One region of the Bradyrhizobium sp. CCBAU 45389 genome, then DNA from elsewhere that is predicted to be linked to it. Evidence: riboswitches for the same ligand, from Rfam matches in the RefSeq annotation. Region 1 holds a riboswitch; each other region holds the start of a gene.
The links. A riboswitch is a leader RNA that binds a small molecule or an ion and turns the genes downstream of it on or off. The one in region 1 is predicted to bind cobalamin.

Region 1 (7,761 bases):
CGGGCTCATCACGGTCTCGACATCGAGAAGTCCGAGGCCCGGTGTGTCGCCCGCAGGGCCTTCGATGCCCTCAGGGTCGGAAACGCTGCGCCCGAGCATCTGATAGCCGCCGCAGAGGCCGAGCACATGGCCGCCGCGGCGGTGATGCGCCATGAGATCGATGTCCCAGCCCTGCGCGCGCAGGAAGGCGAGATCGCCGCGCGTGGATTTTGAGCCGGGGATGATGACGAGACGGACATCGCCGGGGATCGGCTCGCCCGGACGCACCATGATGAGATCGACGCCAGGCTCGAGCTTGAGTGGATCGAGATCGTCGAAATTGGCAATCCGCGACAGCGCCAGGCACGCGATCTTGCAGCGGCCCGGCTTGCGCGCGTCGCTCAGGCCCAGCGCGTCCTCGGCCGGCAGCTCGCCGGCACGCGGAAACCAGGGCAGCACGCCAAAGCCGCGCCACGATGTTTTCGCCTCGATCAGTCTGTAGCCATCATCGAACAGCGTGGGATCGCCGCGGAACTTGTTGATGACAAAACCCTGAATCATCGCAGCATCTTCAGGATCGATCACCGTCCTGATGCCGACGAGCTGGGCGATGACGCCGCCGCGGTCGATGTCGCCGACCAGCACGACGGGGACATCCGCCTTGCGAGCAAAGCCCATATTGGCGATGTCGGCCTTGCGCAGGTTGACCTCGGCCGGACTGCCGGCGCCTTCGACCAGCACCAGATCAGATCGCGCCTTCAGCCGCTCAAAGCTCTCGATCACCGCACCCATCAGCGACGGCTTCATCGCCGCATATTCGCGCGCACGCGCGGTCGCAATGCGTTTGCCGTGGACGACGACCTGTGCGCCGACATCGGTCTCGGGCTTGAGCAGCACCGGGTTCATGTCCGTGTGCGGCTCGACGCCGGCGGCAAGCGCCTGCAGCGCCTGGGCGCGACCGATCTCGCCGCCATCGACCGTGACGGCCGCATTGTTCGACATGTTCTGCGGCTTGAACGGAAGCACGCGCAAGGCCCGCCGCGTGAAGGCACGCGCGAGGCCGGCCACGATGAGCGATTTGCCCACGTCCGAGCCGGCCCCCTGGATCATCAATGCGCGCGCCATCGAATTCAGAACTCGACGCCGGCCTGCGCCTTGATGCCGGAGCGGAAGGGATGCTTCACCAGCGTCATCTCGGTGACGAGATCGGCGATCTCGATCAACTCGTCCTTGGCGTTGCGCCCGGTGAGCACGACATGCGTCATCGGCGGCTTCGAGGTCGTCAGGAAGTCGACCACCTCCGCGATGTCGAGATAATCGTAGCGCAGCGCGATGTTGATCTCGTCGAGCACGACCATGCGCAAGTTCGAATCGAGGATCAGCTCCTTGGCCTTCTCCCAGCCGGCGCGCGCGGCGGCGATGTCGCGGGCGCGGTCCTGCGTCTCCCAGGTAAAACCTTCGCCCATCGCGTGGAACTGACAGAGGTCGCCGAAATGGCCGGTGAGCAGGCGCCGCTCGCCGGTGTCCCAGGCGCCCTTGATGAACTGCACGACCGCGCAGGGGAAGCCGTGGGCGACGCAGCGGACGATCATGCCGAAGGCGGAGGAGGATTTGCCCTTGCCCGCGCCGGTGTGGACGATGATGAGGCCCTTTTCGCCGCTCTTGGTCGCCATGATCTTGTCGCGGGCGGCCTTCTTCTTCGCCATCTTCTGGGCGTGCCGGGCGTCGGTTTCCTCGGCCGTTTGGGTATCCGGATCAGGCGTCATCGGATGGGGTCCTTCGGCTTGACAAGAGGCGGCCGGGGGCAAATGGTGGCCCGGCGTTGGTTCCTGTCCTATGACAGGCGAAGAGGGAATGCGATAGGGTCCGAATCGGCAAGATTTGGGCCCAAAATGCAGCCGCCCCCGCGACCGTGACCGGAGAGATGCCCGAAGCCACTGATTCCCACGGGGATCGGGAAGGCGGGGATCGAAGGGCAAAACCCTGCTCCGCAAGCCGGGAGACCTGCCAGCGCGGACGAGTTTTGGACCGGCGGACGGGGTGTTCCGCGACGGGGAAGCGGGCCCTCGCAAGACGGTTCGTGGGCCTCTTCGCCTCCGCCGTTTATTCTGGAAGAGGCGATGACCGTCACACTTCACGTCTGCATCACCTGCCGCGCCGGCCAGACGCTGGGCGAGGGCGAGACGACGCCCGGCAAGCGCCTGCATGGTGCGATCCTCGAGGCGGGCGTGCCCGAGGGCGTCAATGTGGTTCCCGTCGAATGCCTGTCCGCATGCAGCCAGGGCTGCTCGGTCGCGCTCAGCGCGCCCGGCCGCTGGTCCTATGTCTATGGCCGCCTGTCGGATGCGAATGCGCAGGACGTCGTCGCGGGTGCCGCAGCCTATGCGGCCGCGCCCGACGGCCTCGTGCCCTGGCGCAGCCGTCCCGAAATCTTCCGCAAGCAGTCGCTTGCCCGCATTCCCCCCATTGCCGTGTTGCCGGAGGCCGCCGAATGAACTCGCTCGCAAAAGTCCCTGTTACGGTGGTCACGGGGTTTCTCGGTTCCGGCAAGACGACGCTGATTCAGCATCTGCTCAGCAATCCCAACGGCAAGAAGCTCGCGGTGCTCGTCAACGAGTTCGGCAGCGAGGGCGTCGACGGCGAGATCCTCAAATCCTGCGCCGACGCCAATTGCCCCGAGGAGAACATCGTCGAGCTCGCCAATGGCTGCATCTGCTGCACCGTGGCCGACGATTTCATTCCGACCATGGAGCAATTGCTGGCGCGCCCCGTGCGGCCCGATCACATCCTGATCGAGACCTCGGGCCTTGCGCTGCCAAAGCCGCTGCTGAAGGCGTTCGACTGGCCGGAGATCCGCTCGCGGATCACGGTCGACGGCGTGATCGCGCTGGCCGACGCCGAGGCTGTGGCCGCCGGCCGCTTCGCGCCCGATCCGGCGGCCGTCGAGGCGCAGCGCGCAGCGGACGAAAATCTCGACCACGAGACGCCGTTATCGGAAGTGTTCGAGGATCAGATCGCCTGCGCCGACATCGTGCTGCTGACCAAGGCGGATCTCGCCGGCAGTGCCGGCATTGAAGCTGCGAAGGCTGTAATCACGGCCGAGATGCCGCGCCGCGTGCCGATGTTGCCCGTGACTGACGGTGCGATCGATGCGCGCGTGATCCTTGGCCTCGGCGCCGCCGCCGAGAACGATCTGGCCGCGCGTCCCTCGCATCATGATGGCGAGGAGGAGCACGAGCACGATGATTTCGCCTCCGTCGTGATCGATCTTCCGGAGGTTGCCGATGTCGATGGGCTGGTCGCTTCCGTTCAGCGTCTGGCGCGCGAGCAGAACGTGCTGCGCGCCAAGGGCTATATCGCGGTCGCCGGCAAGCCGATGCGCCTGTTGCTGCAGGCGGTGGGCGAGCGCGTGCGCCACCAGTTCGACAAGCCCTGGGGCGCGGGTCTCAGGCAGTCAAAGCTCGTCGTGATCGGCGAGCATGGCGACATCGACGAGGCCGCGATCAGGTCAGGACTAGGTATCTGATGCACGTCGTCTTCCGCGAGAGCCGCGGTCTGGAGGAGACCGCGACGCCAAGGGACATCGGCCAGGACCCGGCCGATCTCGTGGTGCTCTCGTACTCGGATTCCGACCTTGCCGCGTTTGCGGCCGGCTGGCGGCGTGGTCGCGACGGCCTGCCGTCGCTGCGGCTCGCCAATCTCGCGGAGCTGCGTCATCCGCTGTCGGTCGATACCTATATCGAGCGCACGCTGTCGCAGGCGCGCGGCATCCTGGTGCGCCTGATCGGCGGCGAGTCCTATTGGCCGTACGGGCTCGCGGCCCTGCAGCAACTCGCCAAGGATCGCGGCATCGTGCTGGCCGTGCTGCCGGCCGATGGTCGCGACGACGTCAGGCTCGATGCCTACTCGACCCTGCCGGTTTCGACGCTGCGCCGGCTGAAGGTGCTCTGCGACACCGGCGGCCCGGTCGCGGCGCAAGCCGCGATCGCGCAGCTCGCGCTGGCCTCGGGGCTTTATGCAGGCCCGGTCGTCGGCGAGATGACGGTGCCCGAGATGGGCTTTTACGATCCTGCGCGCGGTGTCATTGCGGCGCCGGCGCCGGGCGAGGGAAAGCCGCGCGCGCTGGTGACGTTTTATCGCTCCTATCTCACCGCTGCCGACACCGGCCCCGTCGATGCCCTCATCGCCGCGTTGCGCGAAAAGGGTTTTGACGCGCATGGCGTGTTCGTCACCTCGTTGAAGGCCGCGGGCGTTGCGGATTGGCTGGGCGCGTATCTCGCGCAAAATCCGGCGGCTGCGATCGTCAATGCGACGGCGTTTTCCGCGGTTGGCGACGGCGGCACGACGCCGTTCGATGCTGCATTGTGTCCGGTCTTCCAGGTCGCGCTTTCCACGGCGCGTCGCGAAGACTGGGCGGACTCGCTGCGCGGCCTTTCGCCCGGCGATCTCGCGATGCATGTGGTGCTGCCCGAGGTCGATGGCCGCGTGTTCACGGGCGTGGTGAGTTTCAAGTCCGCCGCGGTGCGTGATCCGGATCTACAGTTTTCGCATTTGGCGCACCGGCCCGATGAGGCGCGCGTAAAGGCTGTGGCCGCGCGCGTCGCGGCCTGGCGGCACCTTGCGGAGAAGCCTGCCGCCGAGAAGCGTGTGGCGATCGTGCTCTCGAACTATCCGGGCCGGCCGCACCAGATCGCACATGCGGTCGGTCTTGATGCGCTGGCTTCGGTCGAGGCCCTGGTATCCGATCTCGCGGAAGCCGGCTTCGGCGTCGCGCCGATCCATGCACTCGGCGATACGCTGCTCAAGCAGCGATTGACCTGGAGCGTCGCCGACTATCGCGCCGCGCTCGCGCGCCTGCCGCAATCGCTGCAGGATGATCTCGCGCAAGCCTGGGGCTCGCCGGAGACTGATCCGAGTTGCCGCGACGGCGCGTTTCACTTCGCGGCCATCACTTGCGGCAACTCGATCATCGCGGTCCAGCCGGAGCGCGGCGATGCCACCTCGCGCGATGCCGATTATCACGATCTCGCCCGCACGCCGCGCCATGGCTATGTCGCGTTCTATCTCTGGCTCCGCGGGCAGGGGATTGATGCCGTCGTGCACATGGGCGCACATGGCACGCTGGAATGGCTGCCCGGAAAATCGGTGGCGCTGTCTCCAGCCTGCTGGCCGGAAGCCCTGATCGGCGATCTCCCAATCATCTATCCCTTCATCGTCAACGATCCCGGCGAGGCCGCGCAGGCCAAGCGGCGCATCGGCGCCGTCACGATTGGCCATCTGCCGCCGCCGCTCGAAAAATCCGCCGTGCCGGAAGGCCTGCGTCGGCTCGAACGGCTCCTTGACGAATATTCGACCGCCGATGGTCTGGATCCAGCCCGCCGGCAGCGTTTGATCGCGGCAATCCGCGACGAGGCGCGTGCAGCCGGCCTTGAAGACGATCTTGGCCTGGATGCTTCTGCTGCACCGGCCGAAGCGATCCCGCGCATCGACCGCTTCGTCTGCGATCTCAAGGAGAGCCAGTTCGGCGACGGCCTGCACGTGTTTGGCCGCGGCGCCTGTGGCGATGCGGAGCGCGACGCCCTGCGTGCTGCGCTCGCAGGACAGCGAGTCGCGCCGGGGCCGTCGGGCTCGCCTTATCGCGGCCGTCAGGACGTGCTGCCCACGGGACGCAATCTCTTCGCCGTCGATCCCCGCGCGGTGCCGACCCCGTCGGCGCACGCGCAGGGGATAAAACTCGCCGAAGAGCTGCTGCGGCGCCATCTGCAGGATCACGGCGACTGGCCGAAGGGGCTCGTCGTCGATCTCTGGGGTTCGGCGACAATGCGCACCGCGGGCGAGGAATTTGCGATGGCGCTGCATCTGGCAGGCCTCGCGCCGCGCTGGGATCACGCTTCCGGCCGCGTCACCGGTTACGACATCATCGCGCCCGCCGAGCTCGGCCGTCCCCGCATTGATGTCACCCTGCGCGTATCTGGCCTGTTTCGCGATGTCTTTGCAGGGCTTGCGCAATTGTTCGAGGCCGCTGCCGAGGCGCTCGCGGCGCGCGACGACGAGGGCGAGGAGAATCCGTATCGCCAGCGTGCGTCGCGCGTGTTCGCGCCGCGTCCCGGACAATACGGCGTCGGCCTGTCGGCGATCCCGGATGCCTTCACGCCGGAGACGCGCGAAGCGGCCGGCGAGGCTTGGCTGTCGGCATCGTCCTGGGCGTTCTCCGCCGATGGCGAGATTAAGCCGGATCGAGCCGGCATCGAGACGCGCCTCGCGTCGGCCGATGCTTTTGTCCACGTCCAGGACTTGCCGGAAACCGATCTGCTGCTCGCGGCCGACTACGCCGCGCATGAAGCGGGGATTGCGGCCGCCGCGGCACAGCTCGGCGGGACCGCGCCGTCGCTCTATCATCTCGACGCAACGCGCCCCGACCAGCCGCATGCGCGGACGCTGACCGAGGAGATCTCGCGCGTGGTTCGCGCGCGCGCCGCCAATCCGGCCTGGATCGCCGGCATGATGCGCCATGGTTTTCGCGGCGCCGCCGAGATCACCGCGACGCTCGAGCATATGGCAGCCTTCGCCCATCTGGCCGGCGCCGTGCCGCCGCATCTGTTCGATCTCTATTATGACGCGACACTGGGCAACGAGGACGTCAGCGCGTTCATGGCCCGCGAGAATCCGGCGGCACTTGCCGCGATGGAGACCTGCTTCACCCGCTTGCATGAGGCTTCACTCTGGCGAACGCGCCGCAATTCGATCGCGGCTGCACTCCGGGAGGCGTCATGAGCGCGGCTATGGTCAAGGGCTGGTGCCCCGGTGCGCTGCGGCCGATGCAATCGGGCGACGGACTCGTCGTCCGCGTGCGGCCGTTCGGCGGTCGGCTCGATGCGGCGCAGATCTCCGGACTTGCCCATCTGGCCGAACGCCATGGCAACGGCCTGATCGACGTGACCAGCCGCGCCAATCTCCAGATCAGGGGCGTCAGTGAAAGCAGCCACGGGCTGCTGGTCGACGGGCTCGCGCAACTGGCGCTGCTCGATCCGGACCCCGAAACCGAATCCCGGCGCAATATCCTGGTGACACCGTTCTGGCGCGCGGGCGACGAGACCCAGGCGATTGTCGCCGAGCTCGAAGCGGCGCTCGAGGCGTGCGCGCTCGCGCTTCCGACCAAGTTCGGCTTCGCCGTCGATGACGGCACCTCGCGCGTGCTTGCCGGCGATTCCGCGGATGTGCGGATCGAGCGCGACCGGGCCGGCGGGCTGCTGGTGCGGGCCAATGGCGCCGAGCTCGGCCGATCCGTCGCGCGCGGCGAGGCCGTGACCGCTGCGCTCGCGCTTGCAAACTGGTTCGTGATGTCAGGCGGCGCCACTGGCGGGCGAGGGCGCATGGCGGCGCATCTGGCCGCCGGCGCAATCTTGCCCAGGGCGCTGCGCGGCGAGGCCGAGCCGGCACCGATCATGGCCGCGGCGCGCCCCGGCCTCTATCCGCAGGGCGCGATGGTCGGCGTCGCGTTCGGGCAATTGCCCCATGCCACGCTCAACCAGTTTGCCGATTGTGGACATGCGCTGCGGATGACGCCGTGGCGGATGGTCTTGAGCGAAGACAAGCGCACGATGCCGACCGCGGCCGGCCTCATCACCGAGGCCTACGATCCGGCGCTGCGCGTCATCGCCTGCAGCGGTGCGCCGCGCTGTCGCGAGGCCCACGCCGACACCCGCGCGCTGGCGGCCGCGCTTGCGCCGAACATCGGTGCGGCCGCGCGGCTTCACGTTTCCGGCTGCGCCAAGGGATGTG
Region 2 (7,761 bases), on a different contig from region 1:
GGCCACGCATACCGAAGGGCTTCCCGAAGCCATGAATATTGTTGAGCGGATGGTATCCGGCGCATGTGTTGCAGACGATGGACCAACACAGCAGCGGAGAAGAGAAGTTCTGCATCAGACGGCAGATGATTTGCCGCGGGTGTGAAGGTGCAAGCGTCAGCTCACAATATCGACCTTGCCGGTGTCGATCCGATACAGGCCCCCGACGACCTTCAGTCGGTTCTGCTCGAGTGCGGCGTTCAGAATAGGGCCCGTCGATTTAAGTTTGTTGACATTATCGATCACATTTTGTCGGGTTGCGTGAGCAAATGTGTCGCCGGCTTGCTGTAGAGATGCCTTCACTGCAGGAGCAAGTGCGGTGACCAGGGATGAAATGTGCCCCGGCGGCGGCTTATCTTGATGGAGAGACTTGATCGTGGCGTCGATCGCACCGCAATGATCGTGGCCGAGTACAAGAATCAGCGGCGTGTTCAGTACTGCGACCGCATATTCCATACTGGCGAGCGTATCATCATTAGCGAAGTTTCCGGCGACGCGGCAGACAAATAGATCACCTAGTCCGCTGTCGAAGACAAGTTCGGGCGCCACGCGAGAGTCGGCGCAGCTCAGAACCGCCGCATATGGATTTTGGCCCTCAACTAAGACCGGACGCTCGCGCCTGAAATCGTCGACTCGTGATGCGCCCTGGACAAAGCGATCGTTCCCCCTCAGCAGCCGCTTCAGGGCAGCATCTGGCGCCAGCAGGTTGTCTGGCTTGGGCGGGCCTTTTGCTTCCTTCGCATCGACAATGCCATTGCCGAACCGCAGGGAAACTGCCAAAGCCGCGAACACCAACAGCGACCGGCGCGAACGCGCTATCTTGGTTAAATGGTACATGTTTGGAGTATTGGCTGCATGCATGTGTCGCCTCATCGCACGGCCTTACGCCACCCGGTGGCTTCGGCTTCCGCTTCGCTACAGAGCCAGCGTTCGCCGCGCCTCTTCGTCATGTCGATTTGGTCGTAACTAGGTTGCCCTGGCAGGTGATAAATGCGCTCGCCGCTGCGCTCGTGAATGCCTTTTATCAGGCACTCGGGGGACGGCGGTTCCGATAGCAGATCGGATCCGAGAAGGACTTCCTGAGCGTCGATCGGAACCAACGTCGCGCCGACGATAATCGTGCCCCTATTGCGGCGAGGCCAGTCCCAGGGCGCGATGAACGCCCCCGACCACAGCCCCGCATGGGCTGTGCTCGCCACCAACTCATAGACAGAGTAGGTATGGCGAGATGCACCAGCCGATAGTGCCCAGCCGGAGCGTACCATCCAGGCGTTCACATTCTCACCTTCGATGAAACAGCTGCCGAGGGCTCGCCTGTACTCGTCGGCTCTTTGGGTGTGACAATCCCAGGTTCGCCCATTCGAATGCTTGATGAGCTCGTCGCGAGCAGCTACGCCGCAGGCCCATCTCCGGCCCTGGGCGTCGAGGCAAATCTGGTCCGTCTCAGGAGCTCCGATACCTGAGAGCCGAACGTTGGTGTGCTCGATCTCGATAGTATTGCCGTCGAGGATGCGCGGAACACCGCTGAGTGTCGCGGCGCAGACCGGAGATGTGATGAGAGCGAGCAATGCGCATATGATTCCGCGGTGCGTCATCCCGAGAATAACCTTTCGCTCCTGATCCATGTTCACGCACGATACGGTGCCGATACATTCGACTGCCGACCGAATGATATCCGCTATCCCGCTGGCTTTTTCGACGTGCTTTATGAGAGCTTCGCGAAGCTACGACCTGACGCTGCGTAAGGATCAAGAGATTTCTTCCGCATTGCGTGCGGCGTTATTCTTCGAGCATCGACGGCTCTCTCACTGGGAGCGCACTGTACGCTCTCGACCTGAGAAGAAGATGGGCGTCGGACCCTGACGAACTCGCGCTGATGGACAAACCCGAGCCTCGGAATGTTGTCTTTGCAAAAAGTTGCCAGCTATGAAGCGTTGGCGCTCGCGGTCCAGTCAGGCGTGGAGGAGCAACCTTGCTGTAGTTGGTGACGACTTCGATCGGCAAACTGGACGCTGCCGACCCTCCCGACTAGGACAATGAAGTTCGCCCTAAGTCTTAACAGAAAAAAGATGTTCAAGAAGGTTCTGGTCTGAATCGCTCTGACGGATTTTAGAAAAAGGACGCAATGGAGTGCGAGCCTCAACGCTCGCCGCACAAATGAACCGTTCTTGTTTGAGCAAACCGCACAAATCCGGTCCCTTCTTACGCCCGACCAGATGATCGCTGATGGCAATCGCATTGGGGCTTTTGGCTCCTCCGCGCTGCGCCGTATTCCGTTAAGCGCTAGCTCCCAAACGTTTGTACAAGGACTGAATCATTTATGACTGAGGCCGCGCGACGGGCGGCCGCTCTTTGGTAGGGACGTTCCCCGCGATCTCAACGTGCATACCCAGGAGCGCTGGCATTAGCGTGCGTTTGCTCCACAAATTGTAAAGGCTGCGATATTGAGGCCCGGCTTTGCCGTAGACGCGCCGGAGAAGGGGAGGCGGCCCACGTGTTCGGACAATCGCGAGTACCATCCTGGTGCAATTCAGTGCGAGGCTTGAGTCTACAATACGCGTTGCGCATCACCGCACTCGGGGCGGATAGCTTCGGTGCGGCTGCCGACTCAGGCTGCGCATCATACTTAAGCACCTCGCTGCACTATTGGAATGACATGGTCGCGGCCGTTCGGGAAGTACCGGTCTTTTGTTGCGCGCTTGAACTGGATGGCCGACTCAGAGCCGAATTCGCAATCAGAGACGGTGCCAGGACGGATGGAGCAGAGCTGAAGACGCGCTTTCCCATGCTTCGAATCCGGATCTATGCGTGCAGACGAATGAGTGCGAGGAAAGCTAGCGGCCGAGCCAGTCTGGTCCTCCACGTTCTCGCGTACCGCCCCGGAGCTTCCCGCCCTGCGCACTCGGAAATGGGCAGGCGCTCAGCGGGTATGCCAGGGTCGCTATCGCTGCCCCGTTCGCGGTAACTTCCTCGTCGCTTTCGTCTCAGCACTGGGCCCTTGGTGCCGCCTCGAGCCGATATGCTTACGGTTGCGGAGCCCTAAACAACAGAGCGGGTATGTCTGCAGTAGGCTCCGACGCGCCCGGCCATGGACGGGCTGCGGCGCGATATTGCGCTGCAAGATGGTTTACTAAGGCCTCTGCTCTCCTAAGTCTTCCTCTTCCTTTGGCTCGGTAGGTTGGAACCAGGAGCCAGGAGGGAATTTCGCGATGCGCTTGGCAAAGGAGGATTGTGGCTCCCAATCAGGTCCTTCGCTCTTCTCGAAGGAGATGACCCCATTGTGTGTAAAATAACGTGGTCCTTGGATACTACAGTTCACCACGAGCAGAATGCGCCACATATCACCTTTCTCGGTCGGCTTGTCATTCCGCTTCGGTAGGTAGTCCACTCCAACAGGATCGATGATAGTGCAGCGGCCGTGCCGCAGAAGATCGCCGAGCTGGCCTTGCGGCGTACTCACAAAGTTGAAGTTGGTCGGATCATGCAGAAAGTTAAGATTTGCGCCCCGTTCGCCATCTGCGACTTCAGTGGCGATCAACGAGAGCGCCAGGGCGCGCCAGCCCAACTCCATCGGCTTCGCATACGTTGAGGCGAGTTCAATCGTACCGTCGGGCGCGACTTTCCAGGCGATAACGTACTGTTCGTCCGATTTGTTGTCCCGGTGCCTGGTCCACGAAACGAAAACAAAGTCGTTTTGGCCAAGTTCAACAACGCCCCACATTTGAGGGACGAACTGGGCCACCATCGAAACATTGGAGATGATTTGTTCGATCGTCTCACCATTTTGCGCTCGCCAAGTTGACTTGAGTCGTTCGACAATGGGGCTGTCGCTGGCGCGAATATTGGTGCTCATGGCAGCCGGCCAGGCGAGGCAGATTAGAAATCCGCCCAGGCAAAGCCATGGCGCTGCTCTTCCAGACATTCTCTTCATAACCCTCAGCCTATCGCGTTTCATCCAGACATCTTTCAAAGCGGGCAACCTTGAACCTGCTATGAGCGAGCGCAAGAAATGTCCCGAGATGCTAGGGGGCACCGCTCTCCCGCGCCAGCAGGCGCTCCCCTCTATGTCACGCGCCGCTGACTTCCCTCGCCAGCGACAGCGTCAATTGGCTGAGCTGGACATGCCCAGCAGGAGGAGATTGGGCATGCCGAGCGATTGCATTCTTCGTGCCAGGCAATAGACAGAAATTTCCACGATTTCTGTGTCCCTCTTGTCGACTTTCCGACCTGCGCCCGTTTCGATGTCTTCATTCAGTGTATCCGCCGCAGCTGTTGTATCCTTGTGCCTTGGCCTATTCGATGTAGATCCTTTAGTCCGAAAACAGCTGGCCAACGGAGGTGCTGGGCGAGCCTCTGGAAATCGGAAGCCGCATCGCCAGTATTCTGCGCGAAACAGCGGTACTCCCCGCCGGCAAGCTGCTTCTGTCCCTTTCATCGGTCTGGCGCGCCGCATCGCCTCGACGCACCTCCGATGCTCATTGAGACATCTGACAAAGACATGTCTGATTACTGCATCTCTGATTGGAGAATGTCTCTAGATGGTGGTGAATCATACACATGCACGCTCATTCGCCTAGCAAATGTCGCAGATTGGCTTGGCACACAATCTGAGAGGTTGACGGAAGAGTTCTCCTGCCGATAATCCACGGCCGTCGAGGTTCTCCGGTGCCCATTTAATCCGGAGCTAAGAGGGAAGCCGGTGCGAATGCCGGCGCTGCCCCCGCAACTGTAAGCGGCGAGCCGCTGTCCAACGATGTCACTGAAGCCTCCAAGGCTTCGGGAAGGCCGGACAGCAGCGATGACCAGCAAGCCAGGAGACCTGCCCCGACAAAATATTGGTCCACGGGCGGGGTGTCTCGGTGGTGCGCCAAGCAGCCGTCGCACGCGCGACTCCCCTGCCTGCGTCCGCCATGGCCTCTGTCCCCAACAGGGGTTGATGCTATGTCTCTTCGCTCTCTTCCAATCGCTACGCTCGGAACGCCACGCATCGGTCCAAGGCGTGAGCTCAAACTCGCTCTCGAAAGCTACTGGGCCGGAAAGATCAGCGAACAGCAGTTGCACGAGGACGCATCCGGCCTGCGCGCAGCGAACTGGGCTCGTCAGAAATCTCTCGGCGTCACTATCATTCCGTCGAACGACTTCTCGCTGTATGATCAGGTGCTCGATACAAGTGTCATGGTTGGGGCCATCCCGGAGATCTACGCCTCGAAAGGAGAATCCGTTTCGCTCAAGACGTACTTCGCCATGGCCCGCGGATCACAATGCGACGACCAGGATGCGAGTTGCGGTCAGAGCCCACGGGGATCTGGCGCACCCGCGCAGGGAATGACCAAGTGGTTCGACACCAACTACCACTACATGACTCCCGAGTTCTACAGGGGACAAGCGTTCAGACTGTGCTCTCGCAAACCCATTGAAGAGTACGAGGAAGCAAAGGCTCTTGGCTTTCAGACCCGCCCGGTCCTGATCGGGCCGGTCACATTCTTGAAGCTCGGCAAGAGTGCCGATAGCGCGTTCCAGCCCCTCTCCCTTTTGGATGATCTGATACCGGTCTATATCGACGTTCTGCATGAATTGGCCGAACGAGGGGCTAGTTGGGTTCAGCTTGACGAGCCCTGCCTGGCCCTTGATCTCGATGAGGCGGCGCGAAAATCTTTGCTACATGCCTATAACCGGTTCGCAAAGGAGGGACCGGCCATCAAGATCATGGTTGCCAGCTATTTCGGCGCGCTAGGCGACAATCTAAATACTGCCTTGAACCTGCGAGTTTCCGGTCTGCACCTCGATCTTGTTCGAGCGCCAGAGCTATTGGATCAAATCATTGCTGAGGGCCGAAGAGATCTCATCATGTCGCTCGGTGTGATCGACGGCCGGAACATATGGCGCTCGAACTTGTCGTCGCTCCGTCAGCGGCTGGATCCAGCGATTGCGAAGCTCGGCAGGCACCGTGTGCAGCTCGCTCCATCCTGCTCGCTGCTTCACGTGCCGGTCGATGTTGAACTCGAGACCGGGCTTACGTCCGAGGTCAAGAGCTGGCTTGCTTTCTCGGTTCAGAAGATGCGTGAGCTTGCGATCCTGGGGCGGGTACTCGCAGGCGACCAGAATGTTGGGCTAGCTCTTGCCGATTCGGAACGCGCTGTGACTGCCCGCCGGACTTCGCCGAAGATCCATGATGCCAATGTCGCTGTCCGGATGAGGACGATCGACCAGACGATGCGCCGGCGCGCCAGCCCATTTGCCCGCCGTTCCGAGATCCAAAGGAAACGCTTTGGACTACCAGATTTTCCTACCACGACGATCGGATCGTTTCCACAGACCACAGAGGTCCGAAATGCTCGTGCGGCGCATGCGCGAGGTGCGATGAGCGACGAACAATACGACAGGTTCCTCAAGGAGGAGATAGCCCGCGCCGTACGTTGGCAGGAAGACATCGGTCTTGACGTCCTCGTGCACGGCGAATTCGAGCGTAATGACATGGTGCAGTACTTTAGCGAGCAACTCGCCGGCTTCGCATTTACCAGGAATGGATGGGTACAGTCCTATGGTTCGCGCTGCGTCAGGCCCCCGATCCTGTTTGGGGACGTAGTACGGTCGAAGCCGATCACCGTGGAATGGTGGCGCTACGCGCAATCACTAACCAGTAAGCCGATGAAAGCGATGTTGACCGGACCGGTGACGATCCTGAACTGGTCGTTTGTTCGCGATGATATTCCTAGAAGCGAGGTCTGCCGTCAGCTTGCGCTCGCGATCCGCGACGAAGTCCGGGATCTCGAGAATGCCGGTGCGGCCATGATCCAGATCGACGAAGCTGCACTCCGCGAAGGATTGCCATTGCGCCGATCGGACTGGAAGGCATATCTCGATTGGGCCGGAGATTGCTTCCGCATCTGCTCATCGGGAGTTGCCAATCAAACGCAAATCCATACACATATGTGCTACTCTGAGTTTAACGATATCATCGCTGCGATCGCTGCAATGGATGCGGATGTCATTTCGATCGAGTCGTCCCGCTCGAAAATGGAGCTACTGGATGCATTCAAGAAGTACGAATATCCAAATCAAATCGGACCTGGCGTGTACGACATCCACTCTCCACGCGTTCCCGAGGCGGGCGAAATGAAGCAGCTGATGGTGCTAGCTCGGACGCGTTTGCGGGATTCGCAGCTTTGGGTCAATCCGGACTGCGGCCTAAAAACGCGTAAATGGGAGGAGGTTCGGCCTGCGCTAACCAACATGGTCGCTGCCGCTCGCGAACTGCGCGCTGCAGCCTATCCGCAAAACCATTGATCCCGAGCCCGGGTCTGTTCTCGCCAAAGCTAATTCGCTTGTGGCCATTTGCGCTTTCCACAATGTCGAGGCAAGCCCTGGCGCCAACAAGAATGTCCGGTCCATTTCGTGGACCGGGGAAGGTGCAGGGTCGGAGGAACGACGGTGACGCGTCGCGCTACTTTCGTCGGCCGAGGGAGAATAGCTGATGGTTCGATCAAGGCGACAACATTCGCCAAAGGATCTGCGCCTATTATAAAGCACGAGTTTATCGCAGCTAAATTATGCGGTGGTATGCGACCGTACAGCCTGAGAGTTAAAAATCTACACCGACGTTTGTCGCTCCTGAGCACGATGGCAACGGTTGCGACAGCAACGAGAAAAGTCATGCTTGACTGAAAGCAAGGCACCCACCACGCTTCGGTCTGCTCGGAGATGATTCCCGTCAGGCTCGCT
Region 3 (7,761 bases), on a different contig from region 1:
CGTCAACTACCAACCCTTGCAGTTGATGGAGGTGGCGGAAACGTGCCAATCGTCGTCAATACCCCGTCGGGGGCGTCGAATTCGAAACTGGGGTTCAGAAGAATGAAAAAATTGCTGGCGGGCACCGTAGCCCTCATCGCGCTGGCCGCGCCTGTCGCAGCCGCTGATCTGGCTGCGCGCTCCTACGTCAAAGCGCCTCCGGTGGTCATTCCGATCTATGATTGGAGCGGCTTCTACGTCGGCATCAATGGCGGTGGCGGCTCTGCGCATCAGTGCTGGGACGTGGTCAACGCCGGCGGCGTGGTCGTCGCTCCGCCCGTTGGCATGGGGTGCCATCATGCGACGGGAGGCACGGTCGGCGGTCAAATCGGCTACCGCTGGCAAATAGCGAACTCGGTGTTCGGTCTGGAGGCGCAGGGCAATTGGGCCGATTTCAAGGGCTCCAACGCGAACCTTGCTTTCGCAGGCGTCCGGGATGACTCCACGCTTGATGCATTCGGCCTGTTCACGGGCCAAGTCGGCTATGCCTGGAATAACGTGCTGCTCTATGTAAGAGGTGGGGCTGCAGTCGTCCGTGACAAATACCGGGTCTCCGATTTTGCGACCGGGCTCACTATCGACAACGGCAGCGAAACTCGTTGGGGCGGCACGGTAGGGGCGGGCCTTGAATTTGGCTTTGCTCCGAACTGGTCCATCGGCGTTGAATACGACCACCTGTTCATGGGTCGTCGGGATGTGGATTTCTTTTTTTCACCCGGACTCGTGGGTGTTCCGGTGGGCACTTTTGCAGGGACTGCCCGTATCGGTCAGGACGTCGATATCGGCTTGGTCCGTGTGAACTACCGGTGGGGTGGCGTGATCGCCACGACCTATTGATCGATCTTCGCCAAAATGACGCGGGTTCGCACCAATATCCTGAGCCGCATCGCGGCATAGAAACCTTGGCAACAGGGACTCGCATCAATGGCGCTATCGGCTTCTTGTCGGTACATCGGCTCGAGCTGGTTAGGCGTGGTTCAAAGGAATCTGGCTGATCTGGTTATGACGCAGCGCCACGGCGAAGATCGCGGCGAACTCAAGCGTGCTGCCGTGGTCGAACGCCAGCCGCTTAGTGGCTGGCTGCGCCGATTTCCCGGCCCCGTGCCTCCACCTGCATCACCGTCGGCTTTCCGGCCGTCGGAGAATGATGAGGCAAAAAATAGTTTTGTCGACCGTCGTAGTTAACCCGGCCCTCGCTTAGGGAGACACAGGTCATCGATTACAATCGTTCCGGTCGGCCGCAGCACGCTCATCGCACAGGCAGCGCACTGAAATGCGAGCCGGGCGCACCTTCGTGCTACGACTTGGTCGACCAGGTCGAGGCCGCACTGGCCACCTCGGACGAAAGGCCGACGAGCGGTCGAAGCGGCGCTCGTGCGAGGGTGGGACATAACGTCGACGACGTGATGGCTTGCGTCATCGTCGCTGTCGATCTCTGCGCCCGATCAGCCTGCCGAACCCCCGCTGGCGCGGATCAATTGGGAGCGCCTCGGAGAGCGGATGCAAAATCTCGAGAGGTGGATCGGCAGCGCTGAAGCGGAACTCTTGTGTTAGGGCAGAAACGCGGCTGTCATCCGAGCCGCATTGCCAGCGTCTGCTCGTAGTAGATCACCTCCGCGAAGCCACGGCCGAGGAAGACCGCCAGTGGGTCGGCGACGAAATCAAGCGCGAAGGGGGATGAAGAACAAATCGGTTTGCCTGATCCGACCGGGCTGCAATGAAGATGCCCCGCTTTGACAGGGTTGCCCCTCTTTACAACTTCCGATTGCGTGATAGTAATCCCCTCTAGCCCTACGAGGGGGGCGGCCGTGGCGATCATTGAGAACATTCGTCTGCTCAAGGGCGTAGCCGTGTTGCGCTGATTGACTTCATGAAGGTGGTTGACGAGACCCACCTCACCGACCTGCGGAAATACTGTAAACCCTAGCCGCCATCAGCAATGGGGCGCATGTACCGGCTTAACCCAACAAACCATCTGTGTGTCCGGTTTTGTCGCGCTGCAATCAAGACGCCACGATGAGGAGGTCCGGTTGTATGCCTTTGTCATGCTGGCGGGTGACGGCGACGACTACCGGCGCCTGCCGCTGTCAATGCCGCTAGCATGAATAAAATGGGCTAGATACGGCCGAAAGTCGCCCACACCCCGTCTTCGCCGTCCCAGCTGCCGCGGCTCGCCGCCTTGGAGTACTCCGTGGCGCGCTGCTCGAAGAAATTGGCGTGCTCGACGCCATTGAGAATCTCGACGAGCCACGGCAGCGGATGCGCCTTGAGCTGGGTGAACCCGCCCTCCTTCGCCTCGAAGAAGCCGAAGACCGGGGCAATCCGGAGTTGGGCCAGTCGCCAGTCGGCGACGTAGCGGACGTAGGCGTGGATATGCTCAGGCAGCATGCCCTCGATCTTGCCAAGGCCGAAGGCGAGCTCGACGAAGTTCTCCTCCAGCTTCACCATGGTCTTGGCTACGTCGACAATGTCGTCGCGGACGGGGCGCGTCACCGCGCCGGTTTCGCGGTGCCATTCGTGAAATAGCTTGATGATGCCCTCGCAGTGGAGACTCTCGTCGCGCACTGACCAGCTTACGATCTGTCCCATGCCGTTCATTTTGTTGTGGCGTGGGAAGTTGAGCAGCATGGCGAAGCTGGCGAACAAGGCCATGCCTTCGGTGAAGGCGCCGAACATCGCCAGGGTACGGGCGACATCCGCCACGCTGTCGACGCCGAACTCGTGCATGTAGTCCGCCTTGGCGCGCATCTGTGCATAGCCGCGGAATGCCTCGAACTCGGTCTTAGGCATACCGAGCGTCTTGAGCAGCAGGGCATAGGCGTCGATATGAACCGTCTCCATGTTAGTGAAAGCGGCCATCATCATCTGGACGGTGAGTGGCTGGAAGATCGGAATGTACCGCTTGAAATAGTTGTCGCCGACCTCGATGTCCGACTGAGTGAAGAAACGGAAGATCTGGGTGAGCAGCGCGCGCTCGCTGTCGGTGACGCGGTCCGAAGCCCAGTCGTTGAGGTCGGCGCCGAGCGGCACCTCCTCGCCCATCCAGTGGGTCTGCTGCTGGCGCTTCCAGAACTCGTAAGCCCAGGCATAGCGATCGACGTCGTAGCTGCCGGCCGAGTCAAGGAGGCCGACGCGTCCCTTGCCGATCAACGTGCGCGGATCGGCGCGCGACAGATCGATCACTGACATGCGAGGCACTCCTCATAGTCGGTGCGCTGCCGCGCCGGCTGCTGCGTCGGCGTTGCATCCCCGGCAATCTTGCCGGCGAACGCCGCGCGCGAGATCGACTTTGATCGACAGTAGTAGAGGCTCTTCACCCCACGCTTCCACGCCGTCCAGTGCAGCATGTGGAGGTCCCACTTATCGACGTCGGCCGGCAGATAGAGGTTGATCGACTGGCTCTGGCAAATCAACGCGGCGCGGTCGGCGGCAAGCTCGACGATCCAGCGCTGGTCGATCTCGAAGGCGGTGCGAAAGATCGCTTTCTCGTGCTCCGACAGGATGTCGAGATGGGCGACCGATCCGTCGTGCGCGATGATCGACTCCCAGGTCGCCGAGGTGTCGGCGCCTTTCGCGGCCAGCACCTTAGCGAGGTGCGGATTGCGCACCGAGATGGCGCCGGATAGCGTCTTGTGGGTGTAGATGTTGGCCGGGATCGGCTCAGTGCAGGCGCTGGTGCCGCCGCAGATGATGCTGATCGAGGCGGTCGGCGCGATTGCGATCTTGTGGCTGAAGCGCGCCATCACGCCGCGTTCCAGGGCATCCGGGCACGGGCCACGCTCGCGAGCGAGCGCCACGGATGCCGCATCGGCATCGCGACGGAGTTTTCGGAACATGTTCAGATTGAATGACTTGGCCAGGGTACCCTCCATTGGAATGCCCTTGGCCTGGAGAAACGAGTGGAAGCCCATGACGCCGAGGCCAACGGAGCGCTCGCGCAGGGCGGCGTAGCGGGCACGCTTCATTCCGTCCGGCGCCACCGTGATGAAGTGCGTGAGCACGTTGTCTAGGAAGCGCATGACGTCCTCGATGAAGCCGGGCTCCTCATTCCACTGGTCCCAGGTCTCGAGGTTGAGCGACGACAGGCAGCACACCGCGGTGCGCTCCTCGCCGCGATGATCGATGCCGGTCGACAGGGTAATCTCGCTGCACAGGTTGGAGGTCGAGACCTTGAGGCCGAGCTCGCGCTGGTGCTTGGGGAGCGCACGGTTCACGGTGTCGATGAACAAGAGATAAGGCTCGCCGGTCTGCAGCCGGTTCTCAAGGATGCGTTGCCACAGCTGGCGGGCATCGATCTCGCGGACGACCTCGTTAGTCTTCGGGCTGCGCAGAGCGAATGCGGTGCCGGCGCCCACGGCACACATGAACTCGTCGGTGACGTTGATGCCGTGATGTAGGTTGAGGCTCTTGCGGTTGAAGTCACCAGACGCCTTGCGGATCTCGAGGAACTCCTCGATCTCGGGATGGTGGATATCGAGATAGACCGCCGCCGAGCCGCGCCGCAACGAGCCCTGGCTGATCGCCAGCGTGAGGCCGTCCGTGACGTGGATGAACGGGATGATGCCCGAGGTGACGCCGCCCCTCGCCTTCTCGCCGATTGAGCGAACATTACCCCAGTAGGTGCCGATGCCGCCGCCATTGGAAGCAAGCCAGACGTTCTCGTTCCAGGTGCCGACGATGCCTTCGAGCGAGTCCGACACTGAGTTAAGGAAGCACGAGATCGGAAGGCCGCGCGTCGTGCCGCCGTTGGAGAGCACCGGTGTGGCCGGCATGAACCACAGCCGAGACATCGCATCATATAGACGTTGGGCATGCGCAACATTGTCCGCGAAGGCGCAAGACACTCGGGCGAACATGTCCTGGAGGCCTTCGCCGGCGAGCAGATAGCGGTCGGTCAGCGTCAGCCTACCAAACGAGGTCAGCAGGTCGTCGCGCGACCGATCGAGCGAAAGGTCAGACGGAGTTGGCGATCGCGCGGGGGGCCTCGGCAGGGGAGCCGGCAATGCTGGGGGCTGCACAAGACACAGTTCAGGTGTGGTAGGCTTTGCCTGCGCTGGGGGCTGCCGCACACTCGGCAGCTCAATGAGATGACCATACTGATCGAAATCGTAAGACGCCGACATCGGCAACCCCGTGATATTTGGGGGCTGGGACCGTGCGGACGACTTGCGAGGAGACCGGGCCAATGTCCCCGGCTGCAAGCGACCCACCGGGCACCCCGCCCGAGGACATGGGTTCTGTCGCGGTAGGTTTCCTGGCTCGCGGGTCGCTGCGGCTGTCGGCCTTCCCAGCGCTGTCGCGCTAATGCCTCGGAATAGCCGCTGCCGACGCAATGGGTTCCCCCTAACTCCGTGCCACCATATATGCGAATTGAAAACCACGACGACACCACATATAGAAGCCGTTGCCCAGACTCGTCAAGACGGCACAGTCAAGTTAACCAGTTGGAGCAGCCCCGAGGTCGAGGTTCGAAATTCGCCGAGCGCCTGTCCTGAGAGCCTCACTCAAAAAGCATAGATGTCTCAAGGCCTGGCCAATCGGCGAGTTAGGAGCCTCAGATGGGCGACGAGCGGCCAGGCGAGCTCGGTAGCGGCGGAACCTTCGAAGTCTTTGCAGAGATGCCCACATCTGCCGAGCCACGCAAAGGTGCGCTCGACGACCCAGCGCCTGCGATCGGCCAAGATGTGCTCAAGCCTTTGGAAGTGGCGTCGCAAATTCTCCAACAGGGGAACAGCAACCCTGGACATCCTGAATGTTGGCATCGATCGGTTCGCGGTCCGCGAATTGAGTTGGGCCGGATCGGGTTTCGGTAGCCATACGCGTCTCGCCATTCATCGCTTTCTGTGGCCCTTAGATCAGAAATTGTCTGGAGCCCGACCGCAATCGATGCAGCCGCCCGTGGCAATGTCCCACGCTTAGTGGATTTGACCCCGCCAGCTCTCACATCAGACGTGCCAACTTTGCCGAAGAGGCGATTCGTATGCTTTTCGCAGGCCGGGCGAGCCGTCTCACGTGCTCAGTTGTCTGGCCGCGAACATAAGCCGTCCTGACCGAACGCGGTCATGTCAGGTTATTGGCAATCAATCCTAACGGGATGAGGCGGAGCTATGCTTGAGTCTGGGTGACGAGCCGATCCGGCGGCGCGGCCTTGCTGGGTCGGAATGAAGCCGTTCGCAACATTGGCGTGAGCGGCGGCGAAGAACCGTGTTGTATCTCACCAACGACCTTGAAGCCGTGACGTTGGTAAAAGGGAATGTTTTCAGGGTTCGAGCTTTCGAGGTAGGCAACAATGCCGTCCTCATCGCATCGTTGAAGGGCGTAGTTCATCAGCAACGTGCCAAGCCCTTTTCCGACCCAGTTCGGATCGACGGCAATGAGTGGCAGATACCAATGTGGCTCGTGGGGACGATGTTCGGCCATTCTCCGCCGCAAGTGTGCCATATCCTCGGTAATCTCCGGGCGCAGGGATAGCGCCATGATTGCATCCAATGCCTCCTCATCTTGCTGCACGTTGGGAGGCAGCCACAGGGCCGCGCCACGAATCTCTCCCGCGACGTAGGCTGTGCCATGTGCAAATGCTCGGCCCCCACAGGCGTCAATGAACTGAGGCATGCTCCTAAGGTATTGCCTTGGGTCAGGCCAACTCCAACGCATCAACGGATCCGCGGCAAAGCCGAGCACAATGGTCCAGACAGTGCTTGCACGAATGTTTGCGTTCGCAGATCTGATATCTGATTCCTCTGTCATGATGTCGTTTTCGGGGCTCTGTTTTGGCATTGGCCTTCCAAGGAGGAGCATGGCATCGACGCGTCTGACGGTGAGCGGAATGGATGCACCGACGGGGACCCGCCGGGTGCATTTGGTTTCCCTTCCGAGATCTCCGCCTGTCTCAGACGGCTGACGTTGACGGCCACTTCGGACGAAGGCTCCTTGGTCGGCAATGCTTGGATCTACATATTCCTGGCGGGCTTCTGCGCTTCCACGCCCTATCTGGAACCCGCCCCGCCCTTCCCAAAGGAAGCTCCGACGTTCTCAAGGTCGACACGGTTCGGCAGCCTGCAACCGTCCGCGAAGGGAATGACATGAGGACGCCTTTGAGATTGCAAGTGCGAAGAAGTCAGGGCATGGCGAACATCGGGCGATGGCTGCCTGAACCGGGCTCCGGCACGAGCAAACAGCTAGCCAAGTGTCGCGCGTCGAGGTCCAGACTAGGCAAGGAATCATCACCTCGTCTCGTATTGAGCGGTTCTCGTAAGTTTCTTGGTCAAAACACATGCTAAGTGCGAAACCTCCATTGCCAACGTCGTGTCCGCGGTCACCGGCAGAGAGAGCTTTCGTCTGCGAGACTCATATGCGTAGTACAGCAGCTTTCCAATTATCGCATGTTGTCCGCGCTCCTTGATGTTCTTGTGTCCAACAGCTCTCGGCGCATCATCGCCGCGATTCGCGATTGTCGGATCAAGGCAACGCGACTGGATACCAAGACGCTGCCGCCGTCGACCTACTAAACAACGCAACTTGGGATCGCGCGAGAGCTTTCGTGCCTTGATTGATCGTCAGGCGTGTCGATCGCTCGCACAACGGCGTTAGCGCTATCGAGCGAAAACGTTGCTGTCGTGCCGTCGTCGAAGTTGACGCCCAGGTCAGTTGTATCCGCCGCGATCCTTGCCATAGTGGGAAAGACAGCAGGCTGGCGTAGTTGCGCGAGTAATTCTCGTAAAA

Region 2: it holds a riboswitch for cobalamin, as region 1 does, so the genes downstream of both, metE (5-methyltetrahydropteroyltriglutamate--homocysteine S-methyltransferase) here and XH79_RS03445 (DUF1636 family protein) in region 1, are expected to answer to the same signal.
Region 3: it holds a riboswitch for cobalamin, as region 1 does, so the genes downstream of both, XH79_RS07865 (ribonucleoside-diphosphate reductase subunit alpha) here and XH79_RS03445 (DUF1636 family protein) in region 1, are expected to answer to the same signal.

Annotation. Positions count from the first base shown of each region.
Region 1 is NZ_LBIY01000002.1:786,796-794,556, reverse strand. Features, by position in the region: gene XH79_RS03455 (cobyric acid synthase) at 1-1,104, opposite strand, end outside; gene cobO (cob(I)yrinic acid a,c-diamide adenosyltransferase) at 1,110-1,745, opposite strand; cobalamin riboswitch at 1,786-2,005, shown strand; gene XH79_RS03445 (DUF1636 family protein) at 2,100-2,474, shown strand; gene cobW (cobalamin biosynthesis protein CobW) at 2,471-3,505, shown strand; gene cobN (cobaltochelatase subunit CobN) at 3,505-6,753, shown strand; gene cobG (precorrin-3B synthase) at 6,750-7,761, shown strand, end outside.
Region 2 is NZ_LBIY01000084.1:90,898-98,658, forward strand. Features, by position in the region: gene XH79_RS14840 (carbonic anhydrase) at 157-900, opposite strand; gene XH79_RS14845 (thermonuclease family protein) at 909-1,607, opposite strand; gene XH79_RS14850 (nodulate formation efficiency C protein) at 3,170-3,892, opposite strand; cobalamin riboswitch at 4,678-4,880, shown strand; gene metE (5-methyltetrahydropteroyltriglutamate--homocysteine S-methyltransferase) at 4,981-7,326, shown strand.
Region 3 is NZ_LBIY01000066.1:4,356-12,116, forward strand. Features, by position in the region: gene XH79_RS07850 (outer membrane protein) at 103-876, shown strand; gene XH79_RS07855 (hypothetical protein) at 1,610-1,858, opposite strand; gene XH79_RS07860 (ribonucleotide-diphosphate reductase subunit beta) at 2,155-3,228, opposite strand; gene XH79_RS07865 (ribonucleoside-diphosphate reductase subunit alpha) at 3,219-5,162, opposite strand; cobalamin riboswitch at 5,267-5,436, opposite strand; partial or broken gene XH79_RS07870 (transposase) at 5,562-5,708, opposite strand; gene XH79_RS07875 (GNAT family N-acetyltransferase) at 6,145-6,786, opposite strand; gene XH79_RS07880 (hypothetical protein) at 7,544-7,761, opposite strand, start outside.